DNA from 3 places in the Marinobacter nauticus ATCC 49840 genome. Region 1 is predicted to be linked to each of the others. Evidence: predicted binding sites of a transcription regulator. Region 1 holds the regulator's gene; each other region holds the start of a gene.
The links. Region 1 encodes FliA, which starts transcription of late flagellar genes. Its sites were predicted from a motif close to CTAAAGTTTNNNNNNNNNNNGCCGNTAA; they were not measured.
Positions count from the first base shown of each region.

Region 1 (3,912 bases):
GCGAAGTTTGCCAGCTACGGGGTAGAGCGTTTGCATGTGCTCTCTTACCAGGAAATCCCGGATAACAAACAGATCACGATAGTCGCTTCTGTGGGTCAATAAACCGACGGAGCATCGCGGGGAGCCAGAGTGCTTGCCGGTGGGAGGATGAAACAGCATGAAAGTAAAACGGTTTTTTGCGCAGTCCATGGCTGAGGCCCTGAAGCAGGTAAGCCACGAAATGGGGCCGGATGCCGTTATTCTGTCTAACCGCCGGGTTGATGGTGGTGTTGAGATCGTGACGGCACTCGACTACGACGAAAACATGGCGCGTCAGCGTCTTGGCGATAGGGCGGTTGAAGCCACCAACGGCTCCCGGCTGGCAGAGATGCAGGCCGAGCAGCATCGTCGGCTGGAAGAGGAGCTGAACCGGTCCCGCAGTCGCATTCGTGAGGTTCGGGAAAAGCGCGCAGGAAGTGGCGCCTCAGGTGGCGTGGCGTCGTCCTTGTCTTTCGAGACTGCCGATTTTCCGGCGTCACGTCCCAGTGATGAAGCGCTGGCAAAGCCGTTTGCGGGTAGCGAATCCGGCGCCGGTGGCTATGCCGATGAACTGGCCAGTATGCGTGCCGAAATCAGCTCTCTGCGTGATCTGGTCAGTGGTAAGGCTGCAACTGCCACGCCGACCGGCAACAGCGCAGTTCAGCAACGATTGGCCGAGCGCCTGCAGGAGTTCGGTTTGGGCGCGGAGCTGGCCGGCTCTCTGTCCCGTCGGCACCGGGCCGGGCGTCTGGAGGACGGCTGGAAGCAGTCACTGAAAATGCTGGCGACCGGCGTTCGTACCGGTCGCGAAGACTGGCTTGATGCCGGCGGTATCTATGCCCTGGTCGGGCCAACCGGGTCTGGCAAAACCACCACCATTGGCAAGCTGGCGGCTCGATACGTGCTGGAGCATGGTCCGGATTCGTTGGCCCTGGTCACCACCGACCGCTACCGTGTGGCCGCTCATGAGCAGCTGTTCGTGTTCGGCCGCATCCTGAATGTGCCCGTGCGTGTGGTGGATGAGAGCCATTCCCTGGATGACATTCTTGATGAATTATCGGATCGACACCTGGTGCTGATTGACACTGCCGGCCTGACCAGTGCCGACCGCGGTTACCAGGAACAACTGGCGGAGTTGGCTCGCAGCGATCACAATATCCGTACACATCTGGTGGTCTCCGCCACCAGTCAGCCACGTATCATGAAATCCGTGTGGCATTGCTATAAGATGGCAAACCTTGCAGGCTGCATCATGACCAAGATTGATGAGGCCCTGACCCTGGGCGAAGCGCTCGGGTTCGTTATGGAGACCAGCTTACCGGTGGCTTGGTACACCGATGGCCAGAAGATACCGGAAGATCTCCAGAGGGCGGAGGCCATTCCGTTGGTGCGCCTGGGCGTAGAACGGCTTAAGGCTGTGCAGAGCGCACAGGCAGTCGCCGAAGGTGCCTGAGCCTCGTTGGCGACAGAATAAAACACCGGCACGCGTGCCCGTACAAGAACGTAGTAAGAGACTGATAACAGTATGAGCAGACCACATCCGGTTCAGGTGATTGCGGTTTCCGGCGGCAAGGGCGGTGTCGGCAAGAGCAATGTTTCGGTCAATCTCGGTATCGCCCTGGCCCAGAAGGGGCGCCGGGTTGTCTTGCTGGACGCGGATCTCGGGCTCGCCAACATCGATGTGTTGCTCGGCATTACCGCTAATCGAAATCTGCAAGACGTACTCAGCGGCGATTGTGATCTCAAAGACGTGCTGGTGAATGGTCCTGGTGGTATCAAGATTGTACCGGCTTCCTCCGGCACCCAGCGTATGACCCAGCTCAGCGCCATGGAACATGCCGGCCTGATCAACGCTTTCAGTGAGCTGGGCGATCAGATTGACGTTCTGATTGTGGATACCGCCGCAGGTATTTCTGAATCGGTGGTCAGCTTCCTCAGGGCATCGCAGGAACTTCTGCTGGTGGTCTGCGACGAACCTACCTCCATTACCGATGCCTACGCGCTGATCAAGCTGATGAACCGGGATTATGGCACGAACCGCTTCCGTATCCTGGCAAACCAGGTCCGCAATGAGCAGGAAGGCCGCCATCTGTTTGAAAAACTGACCCGGGTCACCGAGCGTTTTCTGGATGTGGCACTACAATATGTAGGTATCGTGCCTTACGACGAGGCCGTCAAGAAAGCCGTCCAAAGACAGAAAGCGGTATTGGATGCCTATCCGAGGGCGAAAGCCTCGCTGGCTATCCGGGCTCTGGCCGAAAAAGTGGATAGCTGGCCTTTGCCGTCCTCTCCCAGGGGGCATCTCGAATTCTTCGTGGAGCGGCTCGTCGAAGTCTGATCTGAATCCAGTCCTACAAGAAAACCGGATACATGACATTGGCGAAACATCTGGGAATTTACCATCAGGCCGGCGCCAGGAGCCCTTCAGCCCTGATTGAAGAGCATGCGCCGCTGGTCAAGAAAATCGCCCTTCATCTCATGGCCCGGCTGCCGCCATCAGTGCAGCTGGAAGACCTTATGCAGGCCGGTATGATTGGCCTGCTGGAGGCCGCGCAGCGCTATTCTTCCGGCAAAGGTGCCACCTTTGAAACCTACGCAGGGATTCGCATCCGCGGTGCCATGGTGGATGAGATCCGCAAGGGCGACTGGGTGCCCCGCTCAGTGCATCGCAACGCCCGGCGAATCGCCAGTGCTATCAAACAAGTGGAAGATCGTACCGGGCGCGAGGCCCAGGATGCCGAAGTAGCTGAAGAGCTTGGCATTGGTCTGGACGAGTATCATGCCTCACTTGCCGACGCGAACAGCGGTAGACTTTTTAGTCTTGATGAGCTCAATGAATCCGGCGAGCTGCCGATAGAAGAAGCAGAAGCGAGTGATAATCCGCTGGACGGTATTGCTTCAGGCGCTTTCCAGCGCAGTCTAGCAGACGCCATTGAGCAGTTGCCTGAGCGTGAAAAACTGGTATTGAGCCTGTATTACCAGGAGGAGCTCAACCTCAAGGAAATCGGTGCGGTGCTTGGGGTCAGTGAGAGCCGGGTAAGCCAGATTCACAGCCAGGCGGCGTTGAGACTTCGCAGCCGGCTGGCCGAGTGGCGGGATGGTGACAACGACTGATCGGCCAGGTGCTGTGTTTCGCTTTCAGCAAGCTGTGTAGCTTTTGGTAAACGATGCTTTACAACGTGCGCAAACACCACACAATAAGCGCTTAAGGTAGCAGCCTGCTAGACTTCCAAAAGGCTGAATGAATTCCGGGTGTTACTGACTGGAGGTCCCATTGGACAAGAACATGAAAATTCTCATTGTGGATGACTTCTCCACAATGCGACGCATCATCAAAAACCTGCTGCGAGATCTCGGCTTCACCAATACGGATGAAGCGGACGATGGCAACACCGCGTTGCCCATGCTCCGAAGCGGCAAGTATGACTTCCTGGTGACTGACTGGAACATGCCCGGCATGTCGGGCTTTGACCTTCTGAAGGCTGTCCGTGCTGATGAAAATCTGAAGAACCTGCCGGTTCTGATGGTAACGGCGGAGGCCAAGCGGGACCAGATCGTGGCGGCGGCTCAGGCCGGGGTGAACGGGTATGTGGTCAAGCCTTTCACGGCAGCCGTGCTGAAGGAAAAGATCGAGAAAATCTTCGAACGAATCCAGTAACCAGAGGTCGGATGGCTCGCCATGAGTGATACCAAACAGAACCATCAGGGCCTTGATCCGGAGGTGGCGGAGAAGCTTCAAAAGCAGGCCTCCGACCTGGCCGAGAATGTAAACGCCGGGAATTATGCCAAGGCGATGACCCTGATCAATGAACTGAGCGAGGTTCGCGATCAGAGTCTGTATCGGGAAGTGGGGCGACTGACCCGCAGCCTCCATGAGGCAATCCGGAACTTCCA
Region 1 is NC_017067.1:1,376,774-1,380,685, forward strand. It holds gene flhA (flagellar biosynthesis protein FlhA) at 1-102, shown strand, start outside; gene flhF (flagellar biosynthesis GTPase FlhF) at 158-1,471, shown strand; gene MARHY_RS06340 (MinD/ParA family protein) at 1,544-2,356, shown strand; gene MARHY_RS06345 (RNA polymerase sigma factor FliA) at 2,389-3,132, shown strand; gene cheY (chemotaxis response regulator CheY) at 3,293-3,676, shown strand; gene MARHY_RS06355 (protein phosphatase CheZ) at 3,698-3,912, shown strand, end outside.

Region 2 (3,912 bases), 1.2 Mb from region 1:
TAATAAACCTCTTCGTTACCGGGACTTGCCCCGCTTATCGATTACTGTTGTTCTGCGGAGCCAGTGCCGCAAGCTGCTGTGTCAGGTAATCGCCTGTACTGTTGAGCTGGGAGATCAGGGAATCCGCCGCCGTGAACTGGCTGACCAGCCGCTCACGGTAGGAGGCAATCCTGTCTTCCAGCCGGATCCGTTCCTCCTGAATCCGCTCAAGATCACGGCTCAGGCTATCCGTTTTTGCGTCGAGAATGCCGTCGGCACCCACAATGTCGGTGACAAGATTAACGGCCTGTTCACCAATACCTTCGATGAAATTTACCCGCCCGAGATCGCCGTCCTTATAGCCGGCAACCTGAAGCTGCATGCCTTTGGCACCGCCCGCGCCAGTGACGGTCAGTACCCGGCCATCACCGGTCGCCTCCTGGCCATTGACCGTACCGGCAACGTCTTTGCCTAAGGTTCCGGTTTTGGCGGAAAGCCCGAGCGCCGCACCATTTTCCACGGACAGGATGCTGACATTTGAATTACTGCCGAATGCTCCAGAGGTAAACTGGAGTACGCCATTGCTGTCGAGCCCTACCCGCACAGATTGCCCGGCTGCATTCAAGGCCGAGTTGCTGTCGATCTGGCTCTGGATTTCAGCCACCAGATCGGCCGCACTTGCGTAGGTTTGCTGGCTGAGCTGAATGGTAAAGTTGGTGGAACCGTCGACGGTGAACTCGATCTCGTCATTGGTACCGTCAATCACCACACCGTCGGCCAATGCCGAATCACCCAGCACGCCACCCTGAGTGGCAGCCTGGGTGATATTGATCGCGTAGTTTCCACGGGTTGTGCCGCTGCCAGAGCCAAGGAACTCAACGTCTGCGCTTGAGGTACGGCCCTGCTCGGCGAACAGCGCAGTCACGTCGTCCGGGTTCTTTTTCAGCTGCTCTTCAAACTTGGCACGATCAAAGCTCAAACCGCCGGTTTCATAGTCTGTGGTAATGCCGACATCAGCCAGGGTCCGAATACTGGCATTCTCAAGCCCTGGCACCACGCGGCCCAGAACATTGCGCAACTGCGCCTGGATTGAGCGGATGGTGGTATCACCCGAAAGAATACCGCCTTGCCCCGTCTCGGCATTAAAGCCGGACAACCCTTTGATGGTTGTCTGGAGGGCATTGAACTTTTCAACAAACGCTCCGACACGATCTGCTACCGCACCGAAATCCTGCTCGACTTTGATGGTGGAGGTCACACCTTCTGCTTTTGCCTCAAAACTCAGGCCATCAATAACATCCGTGAAGGAGTTGGTCGAACGGGTAATCTCAATACCGTTGATCTCGACCCTCGCGTCTTTGGCAGCGATGGTCTCCTGCATGTTCTGAGTGGTGTCGTTAAACACAAACTGGGACAGACCGGCAGCGTCGTCATTGCTACCATCATCATCGGTAACCGAAACGGAAATGGCATTTGCCTCGCCGGTTTCTTCGGAAGACAATACCAGCCTGAAGCCGCTACCTGTGTCGATAACGCCAGCCGATACGCCAATGCCCGCTTCGTTGATTTCGTCCGCCAGCCCCTGCAAGGTGTTGTTAGAACCATCGATGGTGAGCGTCGCCGATTTATCACCGGAAGAAATGGTGAACGATCCGGTACCGACCGACGTAGAGTCACGGTCAGCAAACGTAGAAGACGCCAGGGACTGCGACTGCGCAAGGCTCAACACATTGACGTTGTAGGTGCCACGGCTGGCCTTGGTGCTGTCTACCGTAACCGACACATCCTCATTTGAAGACGTTGCCGAAAAGGCTTTCAGATTGTCGGGCGCGCTCAGCTGACGCATCGGCAGCCGAAGCTCCGTGATAGCACTCTTCAAGGTGCCATAGGCAGAAATGAGCAACTCTGCCTTCTGGGTTCGGGTGTCGAGCCGATTCTCTTTAGGCGCACGCTCAGCTTCAACGAGCTGATCAACCAGATCAGAGTTCAGAACTCCCGAGCCGATACCTAATGCTGAAATATTTGCCATAACCATGCCTCCTCAAGGGGGCGCTTCGCTTACTTAGTCCTTTATCGGCTGCCAGCGGCAAAACTTTGCCTATATTTCGGCTAACCACTACACCAATTTGTAACACCCTGTAACGGACAGTCTAGCACCGTATAAAGCAGAACACCGCCGGACCCTGTCAGGGTGCGGCGGTGCTGAAATACCGTTGTCTGGCATCCGCGTAAAAGCGGCAAGCTTTCACACTTTGATGTTAAACAACGTCAGCGGTTCATCCTGCTGCAATTTTTCTGCCAACCTCATTGCCACTTCGTCCGGGATCTGACGGATGACTTCCTGGGTGCTCTGATCAACCACTTTAACAATGGTCTGCCCCATCTCGTTATCCACCTCAAACTGAAGATCCCGCTGCACATTCTGCACGAAATCATTCAATTGGCTCACCGCATCATTCAATTCATCCCGCTGCGCTTCCGAACGAGCCTGAAGCTTCTCGGCTCTGGATGTCTCAGTCGCGGCCTGCGGGCTCTGAATGGCTGAGCCACTCGAACCTGAAGCAGCAAGGTCAGGGGCTTTTCCGCCCTCGGCCTGAGATGACGACAGTGCCTTCCCCGGAGCCTGGGCGTTGGAACGCACCAGCTTGAGATCCGGGTTATTCAGGTTAACGTCATTCATAGCTTTACCTCGCTATTCCTCTAACGGCGTAAAGCCGGAACCCGAAGGTTCCGGCCGTTACCGCCAAGCCCTTACTGCAGCAGAGACAGAACCTGCTGAGGACGGGCGTTCGCCTGAGCCAGGACGGAGATACCGGCCTGCTGCAGCACCTGGGCCTTGGACAGCTTGGCTGTCTCAGCCGCGAAGTCCGCGTCCAGAATCCGGCTCTGAGCGGCGCTCAGGTTGGTGCTGGTGGACTCCAGGTTGGAGATGGTGCTTTCGAAGCGGCTCTGGATCGCACCAAACTTCGCACGCTGGGAGTTGATGGTGTTCAGTGCCGCGTCTACGGTCTTCAGGGCCTGGGTCGCGCTCTCGAAAGAGGAGATGTCCAGATCAGACACCTTGCGCAACTCAGAACCAGTATCCGCGAAGGCATTAGAGCTTGTGACATCGACCGCGAAGGAGCGATCAGAATCCAGCTGCAGATAGCCACTGGTTGCCACATCTTCAGCGGTGGTGTCCGCAGTCAGGGTTGCCGCAGCACCGGCATCCTGGAGCGCACCCTCGTCATCGCGGTACTGCTTGGTAATAGTCACGTTACCGGCGTTCTGCACCCCAGTATCGCCAACCACGATATCCGCACCCGTTTCGTTGGTCAGGACGATGGAAGCACCATCCTCGGCAACTTCTGCGGTGATACCGGTCTTGGAAGACTGGTCATTGATCGCCGCTACCGCAGCAGACAGAGAATCCTGGCCGCTGGTTGCGTCAATGGTGAAGGACACAGACTGAGCTTCGCTGTTGTCCGCAGTCAGATTCAGGGTATAGCTACCAGAAGCTGCAAAGGCCAGATCCACTTCGGTACGGGCCGTGGCGGTTACGCCAGTGTCTGCAGTCTTGGAGTTGATATCAGCAGCGATATCCTTGGATGTCGCGTTGGCCGCAACGCTGATGGTTTCTGAACCCAGGTAGCCGTTGATGGCCACAGAACCGGAAGACACACCATTCACCGCGCCACCACCAGAAGCGGCTGTGCCAGCTGCTGCACCGCTCGCGATCACCTGGTTGTTACCGTACTTGTCGGTACGCAGGTTGGAAGTAGAGGCAGAAATAGTTTCGTTGGCGTTGGCACCAACCTGGAACTGGGCGGAGCCGAAAGTACCGTCGAAGAGCTTCTGGCCGTTGAAGTTGGTAGTTGTTGCAATACGATCCAACTCAGAAACCAACTGGTTTACTTCGTCCTGCAGAGCCTGACGATCAGAGGAAGAGTTGGA
Region 2 is NC_017067.1:2,559,992-2,563,903, forward strand. It holds gene fliS (flagellar export chaperone FliS) at 1-1, opposite strand, end outside; gene fliD (flagellar filament capping protein FliD) at 35-2,008, opposite strand; gene MARHY_RS11955 (flagellar protein FlaG) at 2,225-2,659, opposite strand; gene MARHY_RS11960 (flagellin N-terminal helical domain-containing protein) at 2,731-3,912, opposite strand, start outside.
Region 2: a site for FliA is predicted at 2,050-2,077, ahead of fliD (flagellar filament capping protein FliD). Genes of this name have one in related genera too.

Region 3 (3,912 bases), 1.5 Mb from region 1:
AGATCAGCGCCCTTCAGCATCTGCTCTATGTCGTGTACCACCTGCTGAATCTTTTCATCCGCCTGGCGGTTCTGACCCACAAGGTGTTCACTGGCGGAGCGGGATTCACCCGCAAGACTGATGACCTGACCCACCATGCCGTCGAGGGTATCCAGAAAGCTGTTCATCCAGCGCGCGAGATCCCCGCTCTCATCCCGCTTGGTCTTGCCGACATCGAGACGCTGGCGCAGATTCCCGCCTCCTTCGGCAATGTTCCGTATGACATCCGCGAGTGATGACAGACTATCTGCCAATGGCTTGGCGGAACTTGCCCGGAAGATGACAAGCCCCAGGAGCGCAACCATCGCGTTCACGGAGGCTTCCAGCCACAGAGGAGCACCGCTTGCCGAAACCGCAACGTTGGCTGCCCAGATAAGCGCCATAAGGACCCCGAGCCGCGCCGTCAGTCGATAGCTGACCGAACGTTTCCGATACACCTCCTCCAGGTCGCCTTCACACATCATGCCCCAACGATCAGGAGACCCGGGTAACTGGAAGGTCACGCCCTTGCCAATCACCGGTATATGGCGATAGTCGGAATAGCCGGGGTACTTAACGTAGAGGTTTTCACCACGGGCCATGGTTTCCCGTACCCCCGGGTGCAACTGCCCCGTAGCCGGGTCGGTAAAACGTATTTCGAATTCGGTGTGTTCCCGAATCCGTACTGTACCGAAGCCCGTACGGATTCCGTCTTTGAGGTTGTCGCCGTGACTGAAGGTAGCGTCTTCAAACCGCGAGCGCGACAGGGCAACTCCCGGTCTGATCGATGGATCAAACTGACTCTCGATCATGAAAATGTAGTTGTCGCCAGACTCTTCAAAAATGTGCCCGGCCTCGCGCTGAATCAGGTCACTCATGACATCGTTCGGAACCCGGGCACAGACTGCTGCTGCCTGATTGCCAGCAAGAGCGACCGGCTGGTAGAACATCAGCGTGACATCGTCATGAAATCTGGAAGTTGTGGCACCAAGCTGCAAGGTGACCGGGTCACTGTAGGGCCCGTGGAGAAACCGCTCTCTCACCCCTCGTTGCACGGCCGTGGGCATGAGGCCTGCGGCTCCGTTTCTGCCGGTCACCGTCGAGGCGACAACAGAGCCATCTTCTTTCACAACGAAAAGCTCGGAAATTTCCCGGAGGCGCGTAACGGCCGAATCCAGTACCTCTGAAATGCTATCGTGTTCGCTACCCTCAAGTCGTGCCGCAAGCCCCTCAAGGAAGGCCCACTTGCCATTTGCCCAGTTAATCAGCGCTTCGCGACGGGTTTTCGCGATGCTCTCGAATATCTCTTCATTCGTTGCATATTGCTGGCGGTTCAAAAAACAGGACCATCCCATCCGCAATTTACCTGTGGCCCCAAACCAGGGCAACCAGCCCCGCTCATCGGATGAAAGGTTCATGGAATCACTGCGTAAAGTCATAGCGCGCCTTCCTCAATCGGTACTGCATGCCTGCACTACAACGATGTGGTGCAAACATACCTGCTTTCAGAAGGAAGCTAAGCAAAGAGCGGGCCTGAACCGGCGGACCGGTCAAAACCTGAAGGGAAGTAGCAACTGCCGGATTCAAACGATGAGAGAGGCGCACCATCGGGGTGCGCCATCAAAAATATGCACTAAAGAAGGGCAAGGCGCCCCTGGGCTCAGCGGGTCTTCAGATTCTCCAGAAACTCAGCCATTTCTGCTTGCATGTCGACAACACGTTGCCGCCATTCCGCCTTGTAGGCCGCAAACTCCTCGCTCAATTCGCTCAATTGCAGCTGGGCTTCGGCGGCGGTCGCGGTGCTCTCCGCAAGCGTTTTCAAGTTGACTTCAGACAACTGCTCCCGCTGGTCTTCAAGCCTGATTACCGTTTCGTTCAAGGTACGTCTGTCCTGCGGCGTTGCAGATGGGGTAGATTTAAGCGCTTCCCGCAGGGATTCAGACAGCTCTTCCAGATGCTGGCTCAGCTGGTCACCGTACTCTTCAGCCAACGCCGACATATCTTCATTCATACTCTGGGCCTGTTGCTGCAACTCCCGCCCCAGCCTCTCAAGCTCTACCGCCATCTCATCGGATTGATTTGCCCAGCGACTCTTGAGATCTTCACCCAGTTTTTCCAGCTGCCCAACAAGACTTCCCCAAACTGGGCCCTGTTTCAGGGCATCGCCGGTGCGATAATAATCCACCAGCCAGTCGTCACCTTTACGTACCAGATAGGTTAAGGACTCCGTGGCTTCGTTCTGGCCCTCCAGACCACTCAGGGTGGTGGTTACCCGGGCCAGATTATCATCAATGACCACACGCCCCCACTCAATGCTCACGTTCTGCCATTGCTGTTCAAAACCATCGAATGCCGCTTCATCGACCAGGGTTGAATAATCTGCGGCCGCTTCAGCATCCTCTTCAAGTACAGCTTGCCAAAACGCTTCCGATACTTCCTGGGGCGATTCCGGGCGACTGCACCCTGTCGCCATGAGCACGGAAAACACCAGAAAAGGAAAAAGTACATATTTCATTGATCAACCTCATCGATCGCTCGGGAACAGTGACCCGGATTTTACATCAGGTGAAGGACAGCATTAGCGACGATTGCCCATCGTTAAGATATCGTCGTACTCCCACACTCTCACCACTGCACCGCCCGAAGTGATTCCGCTAATGGTCTCGAGCTCGTTGACCATGGCCGACGCGACGGCTTCCGCTTCAATCGCCCGATATTTTCTCAGTGGCCCGATCAACGCCCGATTCGCAACCGGCATGACGGCCACACCAAGAGCCTCGGCCGTTCGAGCCTCCTTGCGCGGCCCCAGCAACAGGCTCGGGTGGTAAATCGCAAGATAAGGAAATTTCAGCGCCCGGACATTGTCCTCAAGCTCTCCTTTGACTCGATTGTAGAAAACCGGGGATTGCGACGATGCTCCGATGGCCGACATCAGAATCAATGCCCGTGCACCGGCGTTACGGGCCATCTGAGCTGCCTTCAATGCATAGTCATGATCGACCTTGCGAAAGGCTTCTCTGGAGCCTGCCTTTTTCAGGGTTGTTCCAAGGCAACAGATCAGGACATCCACCTGGAAAGCGTCAGGCTGAGCCTCCATCGCATCAAAATCCATGAAGCGCTGCTCCAGTTTCGGATTTTCCACGACCATCGGCCGGCGAACCGGAGCGATCACAGTTGATATCTCCGGCTGCTGGAGGAGTTTCTCCACCACCATGCCTCCGGTCAGGCCGGTAGCGCCTAAAACCATCACTTTCATTCAGTGTCCCCTGTGTTCATCGCTTCTGATTGGTTGCCGGATTGCGTAGGATGATACTCGTAAACACCCGAATCCGAGCTCTCAACACGTGCCACTATGCTGAAATTATCCAATGCCGTCGAACTGGCAGACTGGGAAATCCAGATTACGCAGATACGGTCCCAGGGGGCAGGCGGCCAGAATGTGAATAAGGTTGCCTCTGCCGTTCACCTCCGGTTCGACGTCCTGCATTCCACCCTGCCGCCGTTTTACAAAGAACGTTTGATGGCATTGTCCGACCAGCGCATCAGTAAAGACGGCGTGATTGTGATCAAGGGGCAGTCTTTCCGCACGTTTGAGCAGAACAAAGAGGACGCGCTGAACCGACTCAAGACTCTCATTCAGGAGGCAATAAAGCCGCAAAAAGCCCGCCGGCCAACACGGCCTACGAAATCCTCCCAACGGCGGCGTGTGGATAACAAAACCCGCCGTGGGGAGATCAAATCCCTGAGGGGAAAAGTAAAAACCTAAGTCAGCCCCTGCTCTTTCGCCAGGGCTGCGGCGGCCCGGGGACCGGTCCACAGAGAAGGGAGAATAATCAACGACACCGGAATGGCTGTGATGACAATGAACTGTTGCAACACGCCAATCTGACCGGC
Region 3 is NC_017067.1:2,894,987-2,898,898, forward strand. It holds gene MARHY_RS13440 (methyl-accepting chemotaxis protein) at 1-1,457, opposite strand, end outside; gene MARHY_RS13445 (hypothetical protein) at 1,679-2,533, opposite strand; gene MARHY_RS13450 (NAD(P)H-binding protein) at 2,597-3,274, opposite strand; gene arfB (alternative ribosome rescue aminoacyl-tRNA hydrolase ArfB) at 3,371-3,784, shown strand; gene MARHY_RS13460 (BCCT family transporter) at 3,781-3,912, opposite strand, start outside.
Region 3: a site for FliA is predicted at 1,554-1,581, ahead of MARHY_RS13440 (methyl-accepting chemotaxis protein). Genes of this name have one in related genera too.